One region of the Mesorhizobium sp. WSM4844 genome, then DNA from elsewhere that is predicted to be linked to it. Evidence: predicted binding sites of a transcription regulator. Region 1 holds the regulator's gene; each other region holds the start of a gene.
What was found. Region 1 encodes PhoB, which activates phosphate uptake and scavenging genes when phosphate is short. Its sites were predicted from a motif close to TGTCATNNANCTGTCAT; they were not measured.

Region 1 (5,464 bases):
GATTTCGGACAAGGTGATCGTCTGGCTCGACACGCTGAAGAGCGCCGGCCTGATCGAAAGCCGGTTCAACTCGATCTTCTTCTTCACCGGCGCAAGCCGCGAGCCGGAATTGGCCGGTGTCTGGGGCGCGGTCGTCGGATCGTTCCTGACCATGATCGTAACCCTCGCCATCGCCTTCCCGATCGGCGTTTCAGCGGCGATCTATCTTGAGGAATTTGCGCCCAAGAACCGGCTGACGACGATGATCGAAGTGAATATCAACAATCTGGCGGCGGTGCCTTCGATCGTCTTCGGCCTGCTTGGACTTGCCGTATTCCTGAATTTCTTCGGCATGCCGCGCTCAGCCCCGGTGGTCGGCGGCATGGTGCTGGCGCTGATGACCCTGCCGATCATCATTATCGCCTCGCGCGCTTCGCTGCGTGCCGTGCCGCCGTCGATCCGCGAGGCGGCGCTTGGCATCGGAGCGTCCAAGGTCCAGACCGTGTTCCATCACGTCCTGCCGCTGGCGATGCCGGGCATCATGACCGGCACCATCCTCGGAATGGCGCATGCGCTCGGCGAAACCGCGCCGTTGCTGATGATCGGCATGGTCGCCTTCATCGTCGACATTCCCGGCGGCTTCACCGATCCCGCAACGATCCTGCCGGTGCAGATATTCATGTGGGCGGATTTCCCGGAAGCGGGGTTCCAGCAGAAGACTTCGGCGGCGATTTTGATTTTGCTGGTGTTTTTGGTCATCATGAATGCCATCGCGGTGATACTGCGCAGGCGCTTCGAGCGGCGCTGGTAAGGAGTAGAGGATATGAACATCATGACGGAAGCCGGCGTCGAGCAGAAACTGAGCAGCGCAACCAACGCCCCTTCGATCAAGATGAAGGGCGAAAAGGTCTCCGTTCACTACGGCGAGAAGCGAGCACTGTTCGACGTCGATCTCGATGTCCGCGAGCATCAGGTGACGGCGTTGATCGGCCCATCGGGCTGCGGCAAGTCGACGTTCCTGCGTTGCCTGAACCGAATGAACGACACCATCGATATCGCGCGGGTGAGCGGCAAGATCACGCTCGACGGCGAGGATGTCTACGACCCGAAAATCGATGTCGTCGAGCTGCGAGCTCGCGTCGGCATGGTGTTCCAGAAGCCGAACCCGTTTCCGAAGTCGATCTACGAAAACGTCGCCTACGGTCCGCGCATTCACGGCCTGGCCAGGACCAAGGCCGAGTTGGACGGCATCGTCGAATCGAGCCTGAAGAAGGCCGGCCTGTTCAACGAGGTCAAGGATCGCCTACTCGAGTCGGGAACCGGTCTGTCCGGCGGACAGCAGCAGCGTCTGTGCATTGCGCGCGCCATCGCCGTGTCGCCGGAAGTGATCCTGATGGACGAGCCCTGTTCGGCGCTCGATCCAATCGCCACCGCCCGCGTCGAGGAACTGATCGACGAACTGCGCCAGAACTATACGATCGTCATCGTTACCCATTCGATGCAGCAGGCGGCGCGCGTGTCGCAACGCACGGCGATGTTCCATCTCGGCTACCTAGTCGAGGAGGGCGCGACCGACAAGATGTTCACCAACCCCGACGACAAGCGCACCCAGGACTACATCACCGGCCGGTTCGGCTGAGCGGTCCGGCGAATTTCGAACACGAGGACAGCACCATGGGTGAACACACCGTCGCATCTTTCGACGAGGAACTGGAGCACATCGACCGGCTGATCCGCGACATGGACGAGCTCGCCGCCGCAATGGTCGCAGCCTCGATCCGCGCGTTGCTTGCGTCGGACAATGCGATGGCGCAGCGCGTCGTCTCGGACGACGCCATCATGGATGCGCGGCAGCGCGAACTCGACGACAGCGCCATCACGCTGATCGCCAAGCGGCAGCCGATGGCGCAGGATCTGCGCGCCGTGGTTGGCGCAATCCGCATGGCGGGCGATCTCGAGCGCATCGGCGACCTGGCCAAGAACATAGCCAAGCGGGTCAGCGCAGTCGGGCAGAGCGCGACGCCGCGGAATCTGTCGCACGGTATCGATGCGATGGCGGATCTCGTTCTTGTGCAGCTCCGCGGCGTGGTCGAGCACTATGTGTCGCGCGATGCCGGCGCGTTGAAGGAACTGCGCGCCGACGACCAGAAGATCGACGTGAAATACACGGCGGTTTTTCGCGAGCTCCTGACCTACATGATGGAGGATCCGCGCAACATCACCGCCTGCACGCACCTTCTGTTCTGCGCCAAGAATCTCGAGCGTATCGGCGATCACGTCACCAACATCGCCGAAAACGCCTACTTTGTCGTGACCGGGCAGCAATTGCCGGCGGATCGCCCGAAGCTCGACGAAACGACGATGTCGGCGCCGGCGACATGACAGGAGTGACCGGCCGATGATCGCGCCGCGCATCATGGTGGTGGAGGATGAAGAGCCGCTGGGCGTCCTCCTCCGTTACAATCTTGAATCCGAAGGCTATCAGGTCGAGGTGGTGACGCGCGGCGACGAGGCCGAAATCCGGCTGCAGGAAAACGTGCCCGATCTTTTGGTGCTCGACTGGATGGTGCCGGCGGTTTCCGGCATCGAGCTTTGCCGGCGGCTTCGGGTGCGCCCCGAAACCGAGCGGCTGCCGATCATCATGCTGACCGCGCGCGGCGAGGAGAGCGACCGGGTGCGCGGCCTTTCGACCGGAGCCGACGACTATCTGGTCAAGCCGTTCTCGACACCGGAATTCATGGCCAGGGTCAAGGCGCTGCTGCGCCGCGCCAAGCCGGAAGTGCTGTCCAGCGTGCTCAAGGTCGGCGACATCATGCTCGATCGTGAATCGCACCGGGTCTATCGCAAGAAGAGCGAGATCCGGCTCGGGCCGACCGAATTCCGGCTGCTCGAATTCATGATGCGGCACCCGGGTCGGGTCTTCTCGCGCAGCCAGTTGCTCGACAATGTCTGGGGCGAGACGATCTACATCGACGAACGCACTGTGGACGTCCATGTCGGCCGGTTGCGCAAGGCGGTCAACAATGGTCGCATGCCCGATGTCATCCGCACCATCCGCGGCGCCGGCTATGCGATCAGGGAAGACTAGCTGATACCTGCGCTTCCGGCGTACCCAAAAGTACGCTCCGCTCCGGTTCTCGGAACCCACCATTCTCGACTCGGCCTGACCTGTATCTCAACACACCCCAAGTCGCGACCCGGGAGTCCCTGCCTTCGGATTCAAGCCACGTTCTTTCCGACCGAGCCGGCTCGTGCCTGGATGCTCGGCGCGAAAATCTCCTGATCGACGAAGCTCAGCGCCCGCATGGCGCAGCCTTCGCGGATCAGCGGCAACTCGTTCGGCTCGGTGTCGAAGGAAATCGAACCCGAATGCTGGCCGCCGGCGGTCTGGGCGATAGCCTCGCGCAGCGCCGGCTCGATCAGGTCGAAGGCGGCAGCGCTGGCGCCGACCATGGCCACCGGCGCCGGATCGATCAGCGCAAACAGGCTGCCGAGCCCGAAGCCGAGCGCCTCGCCGGCCTTGCGGTAGGCTTCGCGCTCCGGTCCGTCCGTCTCGCGCGCCCGGGCCGCCAGTGCCCGCATCTCGGCGTCGCTGACATCGGCGACTGGCTCGGCGTTCTCGCTCAACAGCCTTGCGTTGCGCCAGATGGCGTAGTTGCCGGCATAAGCCTCGACGCAGCCGCGCCGCCCGCAGCGGCAAAGCGCGCCGCCCGGCCGATGGATCATGTGGCCGAATTCGCCGCCCGAGGAGTGGGTGCCGGTGAACAACTCGCCCTTCAGCACCAGCCCCATACCGATGCCGTGCGAGAGCAGGATGGCGATGAAATCGTCGCGGTAGCGATCCGGGTGGCGCCAGCGTAGCGCCACGGCCATCATGTTGCAGTCGTTCTCCATGATCGCCGGGATGCCGAACTCCCGTTCCAGAATGTCGGCGAAGGCGATGTTCGTCTGCGGCGTGATCGGCGACCACAACATGGCGCGCGCGTGGGAATCGGTGATGCCCTGGATCGCCAGCGCGATGCGGGCGACGCTTTGGACATCGAGGTCGGGATCTTCGAGCCGGCGCCGGACGATGGCGACACATTCGCCGATCAGCGCGTCGCGCGACATGGTCAGCGTGTCCAGCCGGCGCTGTTCCTCGGCGACCACTTGTCCGGCATAATCGATGACGGCGACCGACAGGAAATTCAGCGACAACACGACGGCCAACACCGCAGCGGCTTGCGGATTGAGGCTGAGGCCGACCTGCGGCCGGCCGCGTTTCAGCGAAACCGTCTCGCTCGCCTTGCTCTCGGCCAGGATGCCTTCCTGGATCAGGTCGGCAGAGATCGCCGATATGGTCGAATGGCTGAGGCCGGTGGTCGCGGCGATCTCGGTCCGCGACGGCTGGCCTGCCCGGCGCACGGCCGAAATCACCATCGCCCGGTTGCGCCGGCGCAGATCGTCATGACGGATTCCCACCGACATTTTTTACGTCCTCCCTAATGCCGCGGCCGCTCATGAATCGGAAGCCGTCGGTAATGTCCGACAAATACTGGCAGAAGCGGAGGGGGCTGTCATTATTTATTCCGAGCCTCGAAAAAAAGCCCGACAGGACGTCAAAATCCATCAGAATTGGTGTTGACAGTGCTTCGGCGTTGGACCAGTATTTTTTCGAGGCTCGAAAAAATAGAGCCTTTGTGCCGGCCTTCGGGCCAGTTGGTCGCGCCCTACGCGGCGCAGGGAGGAATATCATGAAGAGATTCGCAGCCGCCATTCTGGCGGGGGTCGCCATGTCGCTGACGCTCGCGTCGGCCGCGCAGGCCAAGGACAAGGTCATTGGCGTTTCGTGGTCGAACTTCCAGGAAGAGCGTTGGAAGACCGACGAAGCGGCCATGAAGGCGGCGATCGAGGCCGCCGGCGACAAATATATCTCCGCTGACGCACAGTCCAATCCCGGCAAGCAGCTGACCGACGTCGAAAGCCTGATCTCGCAGGGCGCCAACGCGCTGATCATCCTTGCGCAGGATGCCTCGGCCATCGGTCCGGCGGTGCAGAAGGCGCTGGACGAAGGCATTCCGGTCGTCGGCTATGACCGGCTGATCGAGAACAAGGACGTGTTCTATCTGACCTTCGACAACCAGGAAGTCGGCCGCATGCAGGCCCGCGAAGTGTTCAAGGTGGCGCCGGAAGGCAATTACGTCTTCATCAAGGGCTCCGGCGCCGACCCGAATGCCGATTTTCTGTTCGCCGGCTCCATGGAAGTGCTCAAGGATGCCATCGACAGCGGCAAGATCAAGAATGTCGGCGAGGCTTATACGGACGGCTGGCTTCCCGCCAACGCCCAGAAGAACATGGAACAGTTCCTGACCGCCAACGACAACAAGGTCGATGCGGTGGTTGCCGCCAATGACGGCACCGCCGGTGGCGTCGTCGCGGCGCTGACGGCGCAAGGCCTGGCCGGATCCGTCCCGGTTTCGGGCCAGGACGGCGACCATGCCGCGCT
Region 2 (5,464 bases), on a different contig from region 1:
CCAGCCTGTCCGGCGGCAACCAGCAGAAGATCGTCATCGGCAAATGGCTGGCGCACGGCGCCAAGCTGTTCATCTTCGACGAGCCGACAGTCGGCGTCGATGTCGGCACCAAGGCCGAGATCTACCGCCTGTTCAGTGCGCTTTTGTCCAAGGGCGCCGGCATCATCCTGATCTCGTCCTATCTGCCCGAGGTCTATGAACTGGCCGACACGCTGCATGTGTTCCGGCGCGGCAAACTGGTGGCCACTCATGGTTTCCACACTGCCGACCATGAGGAGATCCTCACCCAGGCGCTGGCCGAGAAACAAGAAAAACCGGGAGGACAGATATGAGCACCGAGGCGATCGCGGCCGAAAGGCCGAAACGCAACTACAACGCGCTGTTCGGGCTGACACTGCTGGCGCTGCTGGTGCTGTTGTGGGTCATCCTGTCGGTGGCGACGCCGAGCTTCGCCTCCGCCAACAACATCTCGAACCTGCTGCGGCAAGGTTCGATGATCGCCATCCTGGCGGTCGGCCAGACCTTCGTCATCATCACCGGCGGTATCGACCTTTCCGTCGGCGCCGTGGTTGGCTTCGCCACCGTCATCGTTGCGATGCTGATCAATGCCGGCGTGCCGATTTACCTCGCCATCCTGATCACCTTGCTGGTTGGCGTCGCCATCGGCCTGTTCCACGGCTTCGGCATCGTCAAGATGGGCCTGCCGCCCTTCATCATCACGCTGGCGACGCTGACCTCGCTGCGCGGCATCGGCCTTTTGATGACCAATGGCAACTCGATCTCGATCAACAACGACGCCTTCCAGCTGTTTTCGCGCAGCTCGTTCCTCGGCGTCCCCAATCTGTTCTGGATGGTGATCCTGGTCGGCATTCCCGCCTACATCTTCCTGCATCACAGCCGCTGGGGCCGGTATCTGTTCTCGGTCGGCTCCAACGCCGAGGCCTCGCGTCTGTCCGGCGTCAACGTCCAGCGCACCATCTACATGGCCTATACGCTGTCTGGCCTCTGCGCGGCTTTTGTCGGCGTGCTGCTTGCCTCGCGCATCGGCATCGGCAATCCGACGCAGGCCGAGGGCTGGGAGTTGCAGGCGATCGCCTCGTCGGTGATCGGCGGCACTTCGCTGTTCGGCGCCGTCGGCTCGGTGCACGGACCGCTGCTCGGCGCCTTCATCCTCGCCACTATCAACAACGGCGCCAATCTCTTGAACGTCAATGCCTTCTGGCAGCGCATCATTACCGGCGTGCTGATCATCGTCATCGTCTATTTCGACGGCCTGCGCCGCCGCGGCAAATAGACCATCTTAACAACCGCCGGCCCGGCGATCGGGCCGGCGGCGCCATGAACCGACTGGATCAAAGCATGAAAGCCGTCATCTGCCGTTCGCCCGGCGATCTTGTTGTGGAAGACCGCCTGGCGCCGGGCACACCACCGCCGGGCTGGGCGTTGGTCGCGGTCAGTCATGTCGGCATCTGCGGCACCGACTATCACATTTTCGAGGGCAAGCATCCGTTCCTCGCCTATCCCCGCATCATGGGTCACGAGGTCTCCGGCACCGTGATCGAGGCCGGCGAAGGCGTCGATCTGGCCGTCGGTGAGCCGGTGATCATCAATCCCTATCTCGCTTGCGGCAAATGCAGCGCCTGCCGCCTAGGCAAGCCGAATTGCTGCGTCAGGATCGAGGTGCTCGGCGTCCACCGCGACGGCGCCATGTGCGAACGGATCCTGGTGCCGGCGCAAAATCTTTATCCGACCAACGGCCTGTCGCTGGCCGATGCCGCCGCCGTCGAATTCCTGGCGATCGGGGCGCATGCCGTGCGGCGCTCGCTGGCTGATCCCGGCGCGCGCACGCTGGTCATCGGTGCCGGGCCGATCGGCCTCGGCACAGCGCTGTTTGCCCACATCGCCGGTCTCGACGTGACGCTGCTCGACATGAGTGCCGAGAGGCTGGGTTTTGCTGCAAGCGAACTCGGCTTCGCCACCCTCGACGCATCTCGGCAGTCTGCGACCGATCTGGTGCGCGAGGCGACCAACGGCGAAGGTTTTGACGTGATTTTCGATGCCACCGGCAACACCCAGTCCGTCCAGTCAGCCTTCGCCCATGTCGCGCATGGCGGGACGCTGGTCCTGGTCAGCGTCGTCAAGGACGACATCGTCTTTTCCGATCCCGAATTCCACAAACGCGAGATGACGCTGATCGGCAGCCGCAACGCGCTGCGCGCCGACTTCGACCATGTCGCTGCCTCGATTCGCGATGGTGCTGTGCCGCTGGCAAAGCTCGTCACCCATCGCACGACGCTTGGCGACACGCCGCGCGACCTCGCCCGCTGGGCGCATGAGAAATCCGGCCTGATCAAGGCCGTCATCCAGGTCGGATGAACCGGACCTAAAGCGCCGATATCTTGAGCTCGACCCGCTCGGCCGGAAACCGCGTTTCGGCGAACTGGATCGGCTGGCCGTCCGGCGTGACGTTGACGGCGACCGTGACCAGCACGATGGCGCCGGGCTGCAGATTAAGATCGGCAAGGTCGGCGGCGTCCGCATGGCGGGCCGACAGCACCGTCGATTGCCTGAGATAGTCACCGATGCCGAAACGCTGGAATGAGGCGGTCACCGATCCGGTTTCGGCCATTGCGGCATCGATGCCGGCGAAGCGAGCCGCGTCGAACCAGCCGGTGGCACGCGAGACCGGTTGCCCATCGGCTTCACCGCGCGTTTCGAGGCGTATGACAGTCGAACCCCTGGCAAGCCCCAGCCCTTCGGCGACGCGCCGGCTGGCCGGCTCGACCGCCGATTCGAGCAGCACGCTGCGACGCTCCGACGCCTGCCCTTGCAAGCCCTCCGAAAAACGGGTGCGGGCGCCGATCGGATAGGACAGGCGCTTGCGCGACAGCACAAAAGTGCCGCGCCCCTGTTCGGCCCTGAGCACGCCATCCTGCACCAGTGCGGCGATGGCGCTGCGCACCGTATGGCGGTTGACGCCATAGCGCTCGGCCAGTGCAACTTCCGGTGGCAACGCAGCATTCTCGGCAAAGTCGCCAACGGCAATCGAATGCAGGATCTGGTCGGCGATCTGCCGCCACAGCGCGACGCCGCTGCGCCGCTCCAAGCTGCTGGCCATCTGCTGACCGATCATCTCTTTGCCCCGATCTTTTTCGCGCTGTCATCCATCCGTCATGGACACGCTTTAGAAAATAGATATAATTTGTATAATTGTCTACATCAATAGACAAATTTTCAGCGCAAGGAAATGTTAACCATGCGAGGGCAGGAAGCGCGTGATCAGCAGCTTGAGCGCAAGGCCGTCATGGCGACGCTGGCGCAATCGACCGGCGACGATATCGTCCGCCTCTGGAACAAAGCCGGCCTGCCTTCGGAAGCAGAACTCCTGCGCGGCCCCGAAACCGGCCTGGTCACCGTGCGTGGCCGCATCGGCGGCGGCGGCGCGCCGTTCAACGTCGGCGAGGCGACAGTCACCCGAGCGACGGTGCGGCTTGCCTCGGGAGAAGTCGGCCACTGCTACGCGCTGGGCCGTGACAAGCAGAAAGCAAAACTGGCGGCGATCGCCGACGCGCTCTGGCAGGATCCCACCCGCCGCAACGAGGTCGAGAGCAAACTCATTGCGCCGCTGCAGGCCGCACTGGCCAGCCGACGTGAGCGGCGGCGCGCCGAGACGGCGGCAACGAAGGTCGATTTCTTCACCATGGTACGCGGAGAAGACTGATGGATATCGCAACCCAGGCGATCAAGGGCGGCTTTGCCGATCCGGTGTTCGACGCCCAGACGGTGTTCCGCGCCGTGATGGACGCAATGGCGCGGCCGGGCACCCTGCAGCCTCTGCCGGTCTTTGCCCGCCCGCCGGCGCCGCTGTCGGCCACCGCGGGCGCCATCGCGCTGGCGCTGTGCGACAACGACACGCCGCTCTGGCTCGACCTCGTCTTGCAGGCCCCGGCAGCGATAAAGTCCTGGCTTGGCTTCCACACCGGCGCGCCACTGGCCCACACGCCAGCCGATGCGCATTTCGCGCTGATCGCCACGCCGGCCGAGATGATGGCGCTCGACGGCTTTTCACAAGGCACCCAGGACTATCCCGACCGCTCGACGACGCTGATCCTGCAGATCAGCGATCTTGTCTCAGGCGCCCCTTTGTTGCTCGAAGGTCCCGGCATCGAAAAGACTGCAACCATCGCGCCGGCGCAGATGCCGCGCCACTTCGTCGAACAATGGAAGCAGAACAATCAGCGTTTCCCCCGTGGTGTCGACATTATCCTCGCCACCCCGGAAGGCGTTACCTGCCTGCCGCGCACGACGCGCATCAAGACGATGGAGGCGTGATATGTATGTCGCGGTAAAAGGCGGTGAAGCGGCCATTGCCAACGCCCACGCCCTGCTCGCCGACCGCCGCCGCGGCGACCGTTCCGTGCCGGCGCTTCGCCTCGACCAGATCGTCGAGCAGCTGGCGCTCGGCGTCGACCGGGTGATGAGCGAAGGTTCGCTCTACGATCGCGAATTGGCGGCGCTGGCCATCGTTCAGGCGCGCGGCGACATGATCGAGGCGATCTTCCTGGTTCGCGCCTATCGCACCACGCTGCCACGCTTCGGCTACACCAGGGCGATCGACACCGGGGCCATGCTGGTCGAGCGGCGCGTGTCGGCGACCTACAAGGATCTGCCCGGCGGCCAGCTGCTCGGCCCGACCTTCGACTACACGCATAGGTTGCTCGATCCCGAGCTTGCGGCCGGCGGCGATGTCGCCGAGCCGCTGCAGCGCGCCAGCGACGCGGACGCCATGCCGCGCGTCTCCGCCATCCTCGCCCGCGAAGGCCTGATCGAGCCTGATGGCGACATGCCGCAGGACCATGTCCCCGGTGACATCACCCGCGAGCCGCTGGAATTCCCGATGGCGCGCGACATCCGCCTGCAGGCGCTGTCACGCGGCGACGAGGGCTTTTTGCTGGCGCTCGGCTATTCCACCCAGCGCGGCTATGCCCGCAACCATCCGTTCGTCGGCGAGGTTCGCATCGGCGAGGTCGAGCTGGAACTCGACGTGCCGGAGCTGCCATTCGCCGTACCGCTGGGTACTGCGCGTGTCACCGAGTGCCAGATGGTCAACCAGTTCAAGGGCTCGGCCAAGGCGCCGCCGCAATTCACCCGCGGCTACGGTCTCGTCTTCGGTCAGAGCGAGCGCAAGGCGATGGCTATGGCGCTCTGCGACCGGGCGCTTCGTGCAACCGAATTCGGCGAAGATGTCGTCGCCGCTGCCCAGGACGAGGAATTCGTCATCTCGCACTCCGACAATGTCCAGGCGACCGGCTTCGTCGAGCACCTCAAGCTGCCGCACTATGTCGACTTCCAGGCCGAGCTCGACCTGGTGCGCCGCATGCGCGCCGAGCACGACGGCCGCGAAAACGGCGGCAAGATGGAAGAAAAAAGGGAGGCCGCGGAATGACCGCACAACCGACCGATA
Region 3 (5,464 bases), on a different contig from region 1:
TTCAGCCTTCGCCTCTTCAAGCATGGCCGTCCAGATGCCGACCCACGCGTCGTTCCCGGCGATGGCCTGTCCTGTCTTGATTGCATCCATGTGGGCGCTCAACGACGTCGGCATCCATTTGAAGGTATCCGGCGCACCGGGATCGTAGAATGCCATAAGACACGAAGCGGTCAGCATAGACGTCAACCCGCCGCGCATGTCGCCAACGAAAACAGCCGCAGCGAAGATTCTGCGGCTGTTGTCGGATTGTCCGTCAGGCAGAAGTCGAGCGGCCGAAACGACCCCACCCCGATCCGCTTCGCGGATCGACCCTCCCCTCAAGGGGGAGGGAAACACCCTCAGTTCACGGCGCTGATGTTGCCCAGGCGTAAAAACAGGGTTTCGCCGGAAGAATCGTCGACGCCGTCATTGTCGGTGGCGACGAAGATATCGCCGTTCTTGTCGATGGTGAAACCTTCGACCTTGTCGATGACATAGCCGTTGGTGGCTGATTTCAGGTCGCCGACGATGTCGCGCACCAGCGTCTTTTCGACCAACGGCAGGTCGCCACCAAGCTTGGCCGGTTTGAAGGCGTCGAGCGCCACCGAATAGATGCGCTTCACCTTGGCCAGGTCGCCGATCTGGTTGTCGCGTTCGAGGATGTAGAGCTTGCTGTCATGCGTGGTGATCTCCGACAGGCCCATCCAGCCAGCTTCGGTCGCTTCGAGCGGGTAGCGCACCGCCGACCATTCCTTGGCCTTCGGCTTGTAGGCCAAAAGCTTGACCTGGCCCTTCGCATCGTCGGCCCATTCGCGTTGCACGGCCATCACCAGCGCCAGGTCGTCGCCTTCGCCGATCGCGGTGATGCCTTCGAGACCGAAGCGGCTCTGGTGGGCGAGCAGTTCCATCGGGAAGCCGATTTCCTGCTTGATCTCGCCCTTGTCGTCGACGCGCAGGATGGCGTGCGGGACGAGCTTTGCCGGATCTCCTTCATTGGCCAGCCAGAAGCCGCCTTCACCGTCGGCGACAAGACCCTCGATGTCGATCTTCTGTGCAGGATGGCCATCACGCGTGACGATGGTCTTGCCGGTGATCAGCGCCGGCGTCTGGGTGGCATCGATCTCGAAGATCGAAGGCGCGTTGGCGTAGAAAGAGTCCGAGGCAGCGAACAGCTTGCCGGCAGCGTCGCCGGCCGCGAGCGCCGAAAGCGCGCCCCAGCCGAGCGGCGTCCCGTCTGCCGTGGGCTTTGCCGTGATCATCGGGTAAGCGGCGGGGCCTTCGGAGCGCTCGTAGATCATCACGTGCGAGCGGGCGAGCCCGTCCTCGACCAGGTCGGCCTCGTTGGCGGTGACCAGGAGATTGCGCGACGGGATCGCGACCAGGCCTTCCGGGCCGATGCCGGACGGCAGGATCTGGACAAACCCTGGCTCCGCACCCGTGTCCTTGTAGACGCCGACAACCGAGCCACGCTCCGAAGCGACGAAAATCAGCCTGTCCTCGCCGAACGTGCCGGTCTCGAGACCTTCCGGCTCGACGCCCTTCTTGTTGCGGTCGTCGGGATAATGGCCGGCATTGGCGACTTGGTACTCGAAGGACGAACCGGATTCGTAGAGCACCTCGCCCTTCTTGCTGAAGATCGTGAAACCGCGCGAGCCGCCCTTGTAGTCGCCTTCGTTGGCGGCGGCGAGGCGGTCATTGTCGAGCCATTTCACGGCGTCGGGCTCGCGCGCGACGTTTTCGATCCTGCCATCGAACGACAAGGCGCCGTTCTTCCTGGTGTCGATATTGTCCAGAGTGGCCGAGCCTGCGGAGAAGTGCGTGACGATCGCGCCGGTTTCGGCGTTGACGATGGCGATGTCGTTGTTTTCCTGCAGCGTGACCGCTATCTCACCGGCCTCGTTGAAGGCGACGAATTCCGGCTCCGGATCTTCCCCAGCGACTTCGGCAATGCCCGCCAGGTTGACTGTCTTCATCGTCGCGCAATCAGGCTGGCCTTCGGCAAGCGTGAAGATCCTGAGGTCGCCCGCCGGCATCTGCGGAATTTCTCCGTCGCTCAGATCCTCGTCGCGCTCGTTCTCGATGGCGATGGCCAAAAACTTGCCGTCCTTGCTGAACGCCAGCGAGTCCGGCTGGCCGCCGAGGTCGCAGGTGCTTTCGATCGCCTTGGAGGCAAGATCGATAACGCTGAGGTTGCCCGAAGGCCTGGCTTTGCTTTCCGACGTGTTGACGCCGGCCAGCACCTTGCCGCCGATGACCACAACCGAGGTCGGCTCGCCTGATATCTTGACGATGCCGCCGGCCTTGGGCGCCTTGGGATCGGCGATGTCGATGAAGCCGACCGCACCGAGCGGGCTATCGGAATAAACCAGCGTCATGCCGTCTTCGCTCGCCGTGATGATCTCGGACGAAGTCGGCGTGGTCTTCTCGACATCCGCCGGGAGGTTTCCGGCCACCGCGAAGCTAGCGACCCGGTTGAACATCATGTCGGCATGGGCCGGCAGCGAAACCGAGGCAGCAAGCGCTGCCGTCAGGACGAAAAGCGCGGAATGGCGGGGCACGGGTGGCGTCTCCTGTTCGAATGGAAGCCACCTGATTTGCGGGAACGACATTTCAAAGCGATGACGGATCGATGACACTTCCGCGACAGGCGCTCAGGTCCGTCGATATTCACCTCATGCTGGTCTGCAAATGGACACTTTGTTCGGCCGCCTACTCCGCCTCGGCCACCATCTGCCGCCCGCCAACCCAGTTCCGCCAGGCTCTCTCGTCGCCGTGGAAGACGTTGAGGTCGATGCGGCCCCTCACCCCATGCGACAGGCCGGAGCCGGAATACTGCCAGAACACCCATTTGCGGCCGGGATAGACCTTTGACGGGTGCTGTGCCACCGCGCGCAGCCAGAATGGATAGTCCAGAAATGCGCCTCTGAGATTGTCGCGGTAGAAATCAGGCGCGGTGTAGATGATGGGCCGCTGGCCGTAGTGGCGCTCGAGCTTGTCCATGAAGACCTGCATCTTCTCCAGCACCTTTTGCCGCGACGGCCGCCGCTTGCAGCTGGATTCGCCGTTCCACTCGACATCGATCACCGGCGGCAAGGCGCCCTCGACCCTCGGCACGTTGCGGATGAACCAGTCAGCCTGCTCACCAGCGGTGCGGCACCAGTAGAAGAAGTGATAGGCGCCGCGCTTGAGGCCGGCGGCGTCGGCATTGCGCCAGTTCTTCCTGAACATCGGGTCGAGGTGATCGCCGCCGTCGGTCGCCTTGATGTAGGCGAAGTTCGCGCCCTGCGCGCGCAGCTTGCCCCAGTTCACGTTGCCTTGCCAGCGCGAGACGTCGACGCCGTGAACGGCGAGATGCCTGGGCGATGCCCTGCCGAAATTGATCGGCTTGGCGTCACGGAAACGATAGCGCTGGACCGGCTCGGCAAGGATCGGTGCTGCCCGTGCCAGCCGCTTCGGCGCCACCAAGGCAATCGGCTCGACGGGTGGCTCGATGCTTTCGGCAGGCTCCGGAGTGGCCATGGCCACGGTCTGCTCCGTCGCCTCCTCCGGCGCAAAGTCGGGTTCGGCATCGGCAGCGCCGACCGACGCCACCGGCGCGGGCGGCCGCACAACCGAGCTGGTCGTCTCGCTGGACGGCACTTGCAGCGCGTCGACGCCGGACGTGGACGTGCAGCCGGCAAGGCAAAGTGACGCGATCGAGAAGATGACGACGCCTGATAACCGCATCTGGACCTGTACGCAGAACACAACAGACCGATGGCAAGACAACGCCGCCGGACAAACCAGTCCGGATTACTAACAAGAAATTACCAACAAAGTTTGAATCAAATTGTTAGGGCAGAGGGGCTGGGCAAGGCGCTCGCTCTATCACCGTAGCGGTGAGAGCCTGGAAACGCTGCAGGACCGAGAGGGCGCGAAGGATCGCGACGCCAGCAGGTCGCTGCCTAGCCGCACAACCATAGATTGTGGCAGCTCTCGGCTACCATATGAGCGGGCGGGACGGAGCGGTCGGTGCCAAGGCGATCAGAGTTGGGGCGATCGGTGACGGGATTGACCGGCGCATCATCATCCCGGCGAACCTTTTCTTCGAGCAGCGAGCGAAGCTCGGCCGGCTGCACGCGGTCACGCTCCATCACCAGCTTGACCATCGGATCGCTCAAAAGCTCATCCAGGGTGTTAATTCTGTCGTTCATCCGTCGCCTCCTTCGACTGCCGACCCGCAGGCAATAGATAGGCGGCAATGATGGCTCGCCAATGACGCTTTGCCGACTATCTCGTGTCCCGGACGAAAAAATTTGGGCACGCCTTGTGCTTGATTTCGCCTGCGCTTCGGTTCGCCTGTGCTTCAGTTCGCATGTACTTCAATTCGCCTGTGCTTCAATTCGGCGGTGGGGCGCCTTCATATTGCGGCAGTCCGTCGTCGAGCTGTACCCAGGGCTGCTTCGAGGCAGTCCAGATATGCATCTGCGGCTTGAACATGGAAGGATCGTCGAGCGAGCCGGAGGTGATGCCGATGATGCCGGCGGAGTCGCGCCGGGAAAATATCGTCGTGCCGCAGCCCGGGCAGAAGCCGCGCTTGAGATCGGGCGAGGAATTCACCGTCGCCACCGGCCCGTCGATGGTCACGTCGTCGATGCGGAACAGCACGCGGGCGTTGAAGGCCGCGCCCAGCGCCTTCTGGTAAAGCCGGCAATGGCAGACGCGCTCGTTGATCGGCGCGGCCTCGGTGCGGTAGCGCACTGCCCCGCACAGGCAGCCACCCTGATGTTTCGCCATTGCCTTAGCCCTCTTTCTGAAGATTGGCAGGAAGGTAGCTGCCGGGATAGGAGCGTCAATTGAAAAGCATTGATGGCGCCATCTGTTGGCGTGATGCGGCAGGCCGAACGTGCGATCAGGCGCGATGCGCAACGAGCGTCGCCGGCCATCTCGCGGGATATGGGCCGGACAGGCCGTTGTCAGGTGGTTATTCCGTTTCTCTGACGATCTCGTCCCAGGACTTGACCTTGGTTTCGTCATTGAGGAAGGGCAGCGCCGCGGTCACCAGTTCCGGTGCGAAAAACACGTCGTAGTGGGTGCGGTTCGGCAGGATGGCCAGGCGGTTCTGCGACAGGTTCTCGCGCATCCAGCCGGCGTCCTTCAACCCGCCGCCGAGCATCTGGTAGAACTTGATCTCGTGCTCGGGACGATACATGTCGCTGTCGCCGAACACCAGCATGACCGGCATCTTCAGCTTCGCCACGTCGGCGGAGTAGTCGTAGTCCTTGCGCATATGGGTGCCGAGCTGGTCGAGCAGTTTTGGAAAATCCTGCGGGTGCGGCGCGACCGCCACGTAGGATTTGTACATCGGCGTGTCCTTCATCATGTCGGCCATCGCGGCGCCGACCTGCGCCTGTTGAGTACGCATGTCGGCATAGAAGCCGTCCGAGGCATAGCCGGTCGAGACCAGCACCAGCCGGCGCACTGTCTCGGGATGCTGGACGGCCAT
Region 4 (5,464 bases), on a different contig from region 1:
GCCGGCACGCTGTTCGTCGACCGCTTCCTGCACACCTCGATGCGCTATCCCGGCAATTACGGCTTCGTGCCGCACACGCTGTCGGGTGACGGCGACCCGATCGACGTGCTGGTCTGCAACACGCGGGCGCTGGTGCCGGGTTGCGTCATCAATGTGCGGCCGATCGGCGTGCTGGTGATGGAGGACAATTCCGGCCTCGACGAAAAGATCATCGCGGTGCCGTCGCCCAAGCTGACGCTGCGCTACGAGAACGTCACCGAATACACGCACCTGCCCGACATCACCCGCCAGCAGGTGCAGCACTTCTTCGAGCACTACAAGGATCTCGAACCCGGCAAATGGGTCAAGATCGAGGGCTGGCACGACGCCGCCTACGCCAAGAAGATGATCGTCGAGGCGATCGAACGGGCCAAGGCAAGCAAGTAGCCGAACGCCTGAAGTTGCGAGCAAACTGCTGGCGTAGCGCCGCCCCGCTGCCGGCACCTTCTCCCCGTGAACGGGGAGAAGCCCGCTGACCTCGACCTTGGCGCCCATTCAGCAACGGTGGTAATTGGCGAAACCATTGATGGCTGCGTCTTTCTGCCCATCACTATACGGGGAGAAATGCCCGGCAGGGCAATGAGGGGCAGCGCTGACCGACGTTACTTTTCAATGCGACGCGCTCCTAATTGTCGATGCGGCCGAAAGCGGGTGCGTTGCCGATAACCACGCGCTTGTCCTTGCCGCAGGCAAAGGTCCGCGCCTTCTCGTCGGCGAGCTTGCGTGCCTGGTCGTTGGCGCCGGGGTTGCCGGTGGCCAGCACCAGGCCGACGGTGCAGCCTTCATAGGTCTCCGGTTGGCCGACCTTGGCGACGATCAGCACGTCGGTCGGCTTGTTCTCCACCTCGGGATTGCTGATCGAGCGCCGATGAATGACCGCAAACGGGACGGCGCGATCGCCGTTCGTCTCGATGCGCCACTCGAGTTTGGATGCCGCCGTGTTGAAGGCGACAAAACTTTCCCAGACTGCGGTCATGTCGCTGGGCGGAAAACCATAAAACAGCGATTCCCGCGCGTCGTCGTAGGCGATCAGCACCGGGTAGCCGCGATAGCCCGAACAGGCGAGACTGGCCCAGTCGCCGTCGCCTTCCTCCGCCTGCGCGTAGGTCACGCAGTCCTTCTTCCAGTCGAGATCGGTGTAGGCACTGGAAATGGCGCCGGCCCGGGCAGGCTGGCAGAGACCGGCGAGGGCAAGCGGGATCAGCAAAAGAGCACGCATCGCGGGCAACTCCGTTTCGGGGCTGCCGCACGGTATCGTCAAACGCTATTTCTTCAAGCTCGCTTCGATCAGCAGGTCGGCATTGCGGGCCACAGACTTCGCCGGTCCGCCGGCCCCGAACAGCTGACCGCTGATATAAGCGCCCTCGATCAGGAGCAGCAGCCCGTCGCCCAGCGTATCGGCGTCGCCGGCACCCATCGCCGCCGCCATGGCGCGCAGGCGTCGGCGCAATTCCTGCTTGTTGGCCTCGCTCACCACCCGCGCCGGGTGGCCGCGTTCGGGATATTCGACGGCCGCATTGGTCATGCCGCAGCCGCGATAGTCGGGTTTTTGCGTGCGCTTGCCGATGCGGGTCAGGAAGGCGGCGATCTGCGCGCGCGGATCGCCGGGATGGGCAGCCACCGCCGCGTCGAAGCGGGCCCAGAACTCGAGGTCGTATTGCCGCAGATAGGACGCGGCCAATTCGTCCTTGGAGGGAAAGCTGCGATAGAGGCTGGGCTTGGTGACGCCGGCGCGCCGCACGATCTCGTCGACGCCGATCGCCCTGATGCCTTGCCGGTAGAACAGGTCGCGGGCAACGCGAAGGATTTTTTCGCCCGCGCGGGGCCGTTCATCCGCTTTGATCGCTGGTTCAATGCTTTTCATTCTTGGACGTGCCGTTGCCTGCTTGACAATGTTACCGATCGGTACGTATGCTCCCATGCATTGAAACGTACCGGTCAGTAACATGATAGCTCGATCCCGCCCGTTTGGCCAGCGCTATGCTTTCGTCGTGGTCGCCGTCATTTTCCTGTGCCTGCTGATCGCGGCGGGCCTGCGGTCGGCGCCGGCCGTCATGATGCTGCCGCTGGAGGAGAGTTTCGGCTGGCGGCGCGATGTCGTCTCGCTCGCCGCGGCCATCGGCATCTTCCTCTACGGCCTGACCGGGCCGTTTGCCGCGGCACTGATGGAACGGATCGGGCTGCGCCGCACGCTGCTGGCGGCGCTGGTGCTGATGTCGGGCTCGACGGCGCTCAGCCTGTTGATGACCCAGCCGTGGCACCTGCTTCTCACCTGGGGCGTATTCTCCGGCGTCGGTTCCGGCGCGGTCGCCACGGTGCTCGGCGCCACCATCGTCAATCGCTGGTTCAAGACCAATCGCGGCCTGGTGATGGGGCTGATGTCGGCCTCGGCCGCCACCGGCCTGCTGGTGTTCCTGCCGTTGCTCGCCGCGCTCGCCCAGTCGGGCGGCTGGAAGCCTGTCGCCATCGCCATTGCGGTCGCCACCGCCTGCCTGGTGCCGCTGGTCTGGCTGCTGGTGCCGGAACGGCCGTCCGCGATCGGCATGGTGCGCTACGGCGCGGACGTCGACGACGTGCCGCCGGTTCCGCCGGCCTCGCAGGGCAATTTCCTCACCCACACGTTCAGCACACTGCGTCGTGCCGCCGGCACGCGCGTGTTCTGGTATCTGTTCGCCACTTTCTTCATCTGCGGCTTCACCACCAACGGACTGGTCGGAACGCACCTGATCGCGTTTTGCGGCGACATGGGCATCGGCCAGGTGCAAGCCGCCGGCCTGCTGTCGCTGATGGGCATCTTCGACCTGATCGGCACGACGCTGTCGGGCTGGCTCACCGACCGTTTCGACCCGCGCAAGCTGCTCGGCGTCTATTATGGCATCCGCGGCCTGTCGCTGATCTATCTGCCTTATTCCGGCTTTTCGTCGACCAGCTTGATCATCTTCGCCGTGCTCTACGGATTGGACTGGATCGCCACCGTGCCGCCGACGCTCAGGCTGTCGAACGAGGCGTTCGGCGACCGCAGCGGGCCGATCGTCTTCGGCTGGATCGTCGCCGGCCATCAGGTGGGTGCAGCGGCGGCCGCCTTCTTCGGCGGCACCATGCGTGAATTGCAGGGCAATTACGAAACTGCCTTCCTCATCGCCGGCATGACGGCAATAGCCGCAGCCTGCATCTCGCTGTTGATCAACACCAGCCGTCCGGCCTTCGAGCCGAACCCGCAGGCGGCTTGAGCTGTGACGGTCGAGCGCTAATCTCCCCCCTTGAGGGGGAGATGGCCGCGAAGCGGCCAGAGGGGGTCGGTCCGACCGGGCTCGGCCCCTTATCGCAGACGCAGGAGGTTGGCGCTCCACGCGACACGACCCCCTCTGTCGCCTTCGGCAACATCTCCCCCTCGAGGGGGGAGATTCGCCAGCCTGTTGATCGTCAGAAAACCTTCATGGTTTCGAGATGTGCGTGAAACATTGAGGCTGGACCTTGGCGGCGACGTTTAAGCCATCCAGGAGACAGCCATGAACAAGATTTCGCGCCGCGCTTTTGTCACGTCGGCGAGCGCCGCCGGCCTCGTCGGCGTATCGGGCCTCGCGCTTCCCTATTATTCGCGCGCCAATCAGCGGCCCGCCTTCACCCATGGCATCCAGTCGGGCGATGTCGACGCAACCAGCGGCGTGGTGTGGACGCGGACCGACCGCCCTTCGCGCGTCATGTTCGAAGTCTCGTCGACGGAGAATTTCGCCAATACCTTGCGCCTTGCGCCGCTCGATACGTCGCCGGCCAGCGATTACACGGTAAAGCGGCTGCTCACCGATCTTACCTCCGACCAGGACATCTTCTACCGCATGGTCGCGGCCGATCTTGCCGACATCAACGCCGTCTCCGAGCCGATCGTCGGCCGCTTTCGCACGGCGCCGGCCTCGAAACGCGACATCCGCTTCGCCTGGTCGGGCGATACCGCCGGCCAGGGCTGGGGCATCGACGACACCGGCATGAAGACCTATGCCACGATCGGCAAGCATACGCCCGACTTCTTCCTGCATTCCGGCGACACCATCTATGCCGACGGCCCGATGAAGGACGAGGTCGAGCTGCCCGGCGGCAGCAAGTGGAAGAACAAGGTCCTCATCGACGAAAAGCGCAAGGTTGCCGAGACGCTGGACGAGTACCGCGGCCAGTGGAAGTACAACATGATGGACAGACATGTGCTGGGGCTCAACGCCATCTGCCCGACCTTCTATCAGTGGGACGACCACGAGGTGGTCAACAACTGGTCGGATTCGAAGAACCTGAGCGCCGACGACCGCTACTCGGAAAAAAACATCCATGTGCTGGCGGCACGCGCGGCACGCGCCTTCCACGAGATGACGACGATCCGCTACGAGCCGTCGGAACCGGGCCGCGTCTATCGCAAGATCGCCTACGGGCCGCTGCTCGATGTGTTCTTCCTCGACATGCGCTCCTATCGCGGCGCCAACGGTCCTGGCATGCAGGATACGGTGACGCCGCAATCGCGCATCCTCGGCGAACAGCAGATGAAGTGGCTGAAGCGCGAACTGGCAAACTCCAACGCGACCTGGAAAATCATTGCCGCCGACATGCCGCTTGGTCTCGTCGTCTGGAACGACGCCGCCAACAAGGCCGGCGCCGAGGCCGTCAGCAATGGCGACAATGGCCCGGCCAAGGGCCGCGAACTGGAAATTGCCGACCTCCTTCGCTACATAAGGAATGCCGGCGTCACCAACACCGTCTGGCTGACCGCCGACGTGCACTACACGGCGGCGCATTACTACAATCCCGACAAGGCGCAGTTCCAGGACTTCAATCCGTTCTGGGAATTCGTCTCGGGTCCGCTCCACGCCGGCACCTACGGACCCAATGATTTCGACATGACCTTCGGCCCGGAGCTGAAATTCATCAAGGCGCCAACCGCCGAGCAGGGGCAGAACCTGCCACCCTCGGCCGGCCTGCAGTTCTTCGGCCTCGTCGACATCGATGGCGCCACTGAACGGATGACGGTGCGGCTGATGGATCGCGACGACAATGAACTCTACAAGGTCACGCTCGACCCGGTGCATTCGGCGTGAGGGGACTGGGTTCAATAATGGCCAAAACGCAGGCGGGACAGCGCCCCCCTCTGTCCTGCCGGACATCTCCCCCACATGGGGGGAGATTGGCAGCTTGGGCGCTCCGCTCGCGCCTGCAACATTGGAGGTTGGCGAAAGCGGCGGCGACGTCCGATCTCCCCCCTCGTGGGGGAGATGCCCGGCAGGGGAGAGGAGGGCGTGAAGGATCGCAGCGGAACGGTATCTCGGGATGACTACCGCCGTCGGCGGTCGTCAGTCCGGATAGCAAACGGTCGGAATATTGGGCCAAACAGCGCTGTCGCAGTTGGCGGCCTCCTGCCTTTGCTTGAAGGCGGCGCTGACCGGCC

Region 2: a site for PhoB is predicted at 3,159-3,175, ahead of phnF (phosphonate metabolism transcriptional regulator PhnF). Genes of this name have one in related genera too.
Region 3: a site for PhoB is predicted at 2,598-2,614, ahead of AC0L2A_RS13310 (esterase-like activity of phytase family protein). Genes of this name have one in related genera too.
Region 4: a site for PhoB is predicted at 3,461-3,477, ahead of AC0L2A_RS03000 (alkaline phosphatase D family protein). Genes of this name have one in related genera too.

The regions. Positions count from the first base shown of each region.
Region 1 is NZ_JBVVQB010000036.1:33,570-39,033, reverse strand. Features, by position in the region: gene pstA (phosphate ABC transporter permease PstA) at 1-790, shown strand, start outside; gene pstB (phosphate ABC transporter ATP-binding protein PstB) at 803-1,618, shown strand; gene phoU (phosphate signaling complex protein PhoU) at 1,654-2,361, shown strand; gene phoB (phosphate regulon transcriptional regulator PhoB) at 2,378-3,067, shown strand; gene AC0L2A_RS24250 (ROK family protein) at 3,199-4,446, opposite strand; gene xylF (D-xylose ABC transporter substrate-binding protein) at 4,713-5,464, shown strand, end outside.
Region 2 is NZ_JBVVQB010000030.1:39,632-45,095, reverse strand. Features, by position in the region: gene AC0L2A_RS22090 (sugar ABC transporter ATP-binding protein) at 1-332, shown strand, start outside; gene AC0L2A_RS22085 (ABC transporter permease) at 329-1,294, shown strand; gene AC0L2A_RS22080 (zinc-binding alcohol dehydrogenase family protein) at 1,360-2,376, shown strand; gene phnF (phosphonate metabolism transcriptional regulator PhnF) at 2,384-3,133, opposite strand; gene phnG (phosphonate C-P lyase system protein PhnG) at 3,257-3,721, shown strand; gene phnH (phosphonate C-P lyase system protein PhnH) at 3,721-4,332, shown strand; gene AC0L2A_RS22060 (carbon-phosphorus lyase complex subunit) at 4,334-5,446, shown strand; gene AC0L2A_RS22055 (alpha-D-ribose 1-methylphosphonate 5-phosphate C-P-lyase PhnJ) at 5,443-5,464, shown strand, end outside.
Region 3 is NZ_JBVVQB010000013.1:70,400-75,863, forward strand. Features, by position in the region: gene AC0L2A_RS13305 (lysozyme inhibitor LprI family protein) at 1-177, opposite strand, end outside; gene AC0L2A_RS13310 (esterase-like activity of phytase family protein) at 339-2,537, opposite strand; gene AC0L2A_RS13315 (glycoside hydrolase family 25 protein) at 2,689-3,705, opposite strand; gene AC0L2A_RS13320 (hypothetical protein) at 3,924-4,172, opposite strand; gene AC0L2A_RS13325 (GFA family protein) at 4,357-4,755, opposite strand; gene AC0L2A_RS13330 (alpha/beta fold hydrolase) at 4,943-5,464, opposite strand, start outside.
Region 4 is NZ_JBVVQB010000002.1:175,401-180,864, reverse strand. Features, by position in the region: gene ppa (inorganic diphosphatase) at 1-426, shown strand, start outside; gene AC0L2A_RS03015 (hypothetical protein) at 665-1,258, opposite strand; gene AC0L2A_RS03010 (TetR/AcrR family transcriptional regulator) at 1,304-1,903, opposite strand; gene AC0L2A_RS03005 (MFS transporter) at 1,986-3,269, shown strand; gene AC0L2A_RS03000 (alkaline phosphatase D family protein) at 3,549-5,117, shown strand; gene AC0L2A_RS02995 (hypothetical protein) at 5,370-5,464, opposite strand, start outside.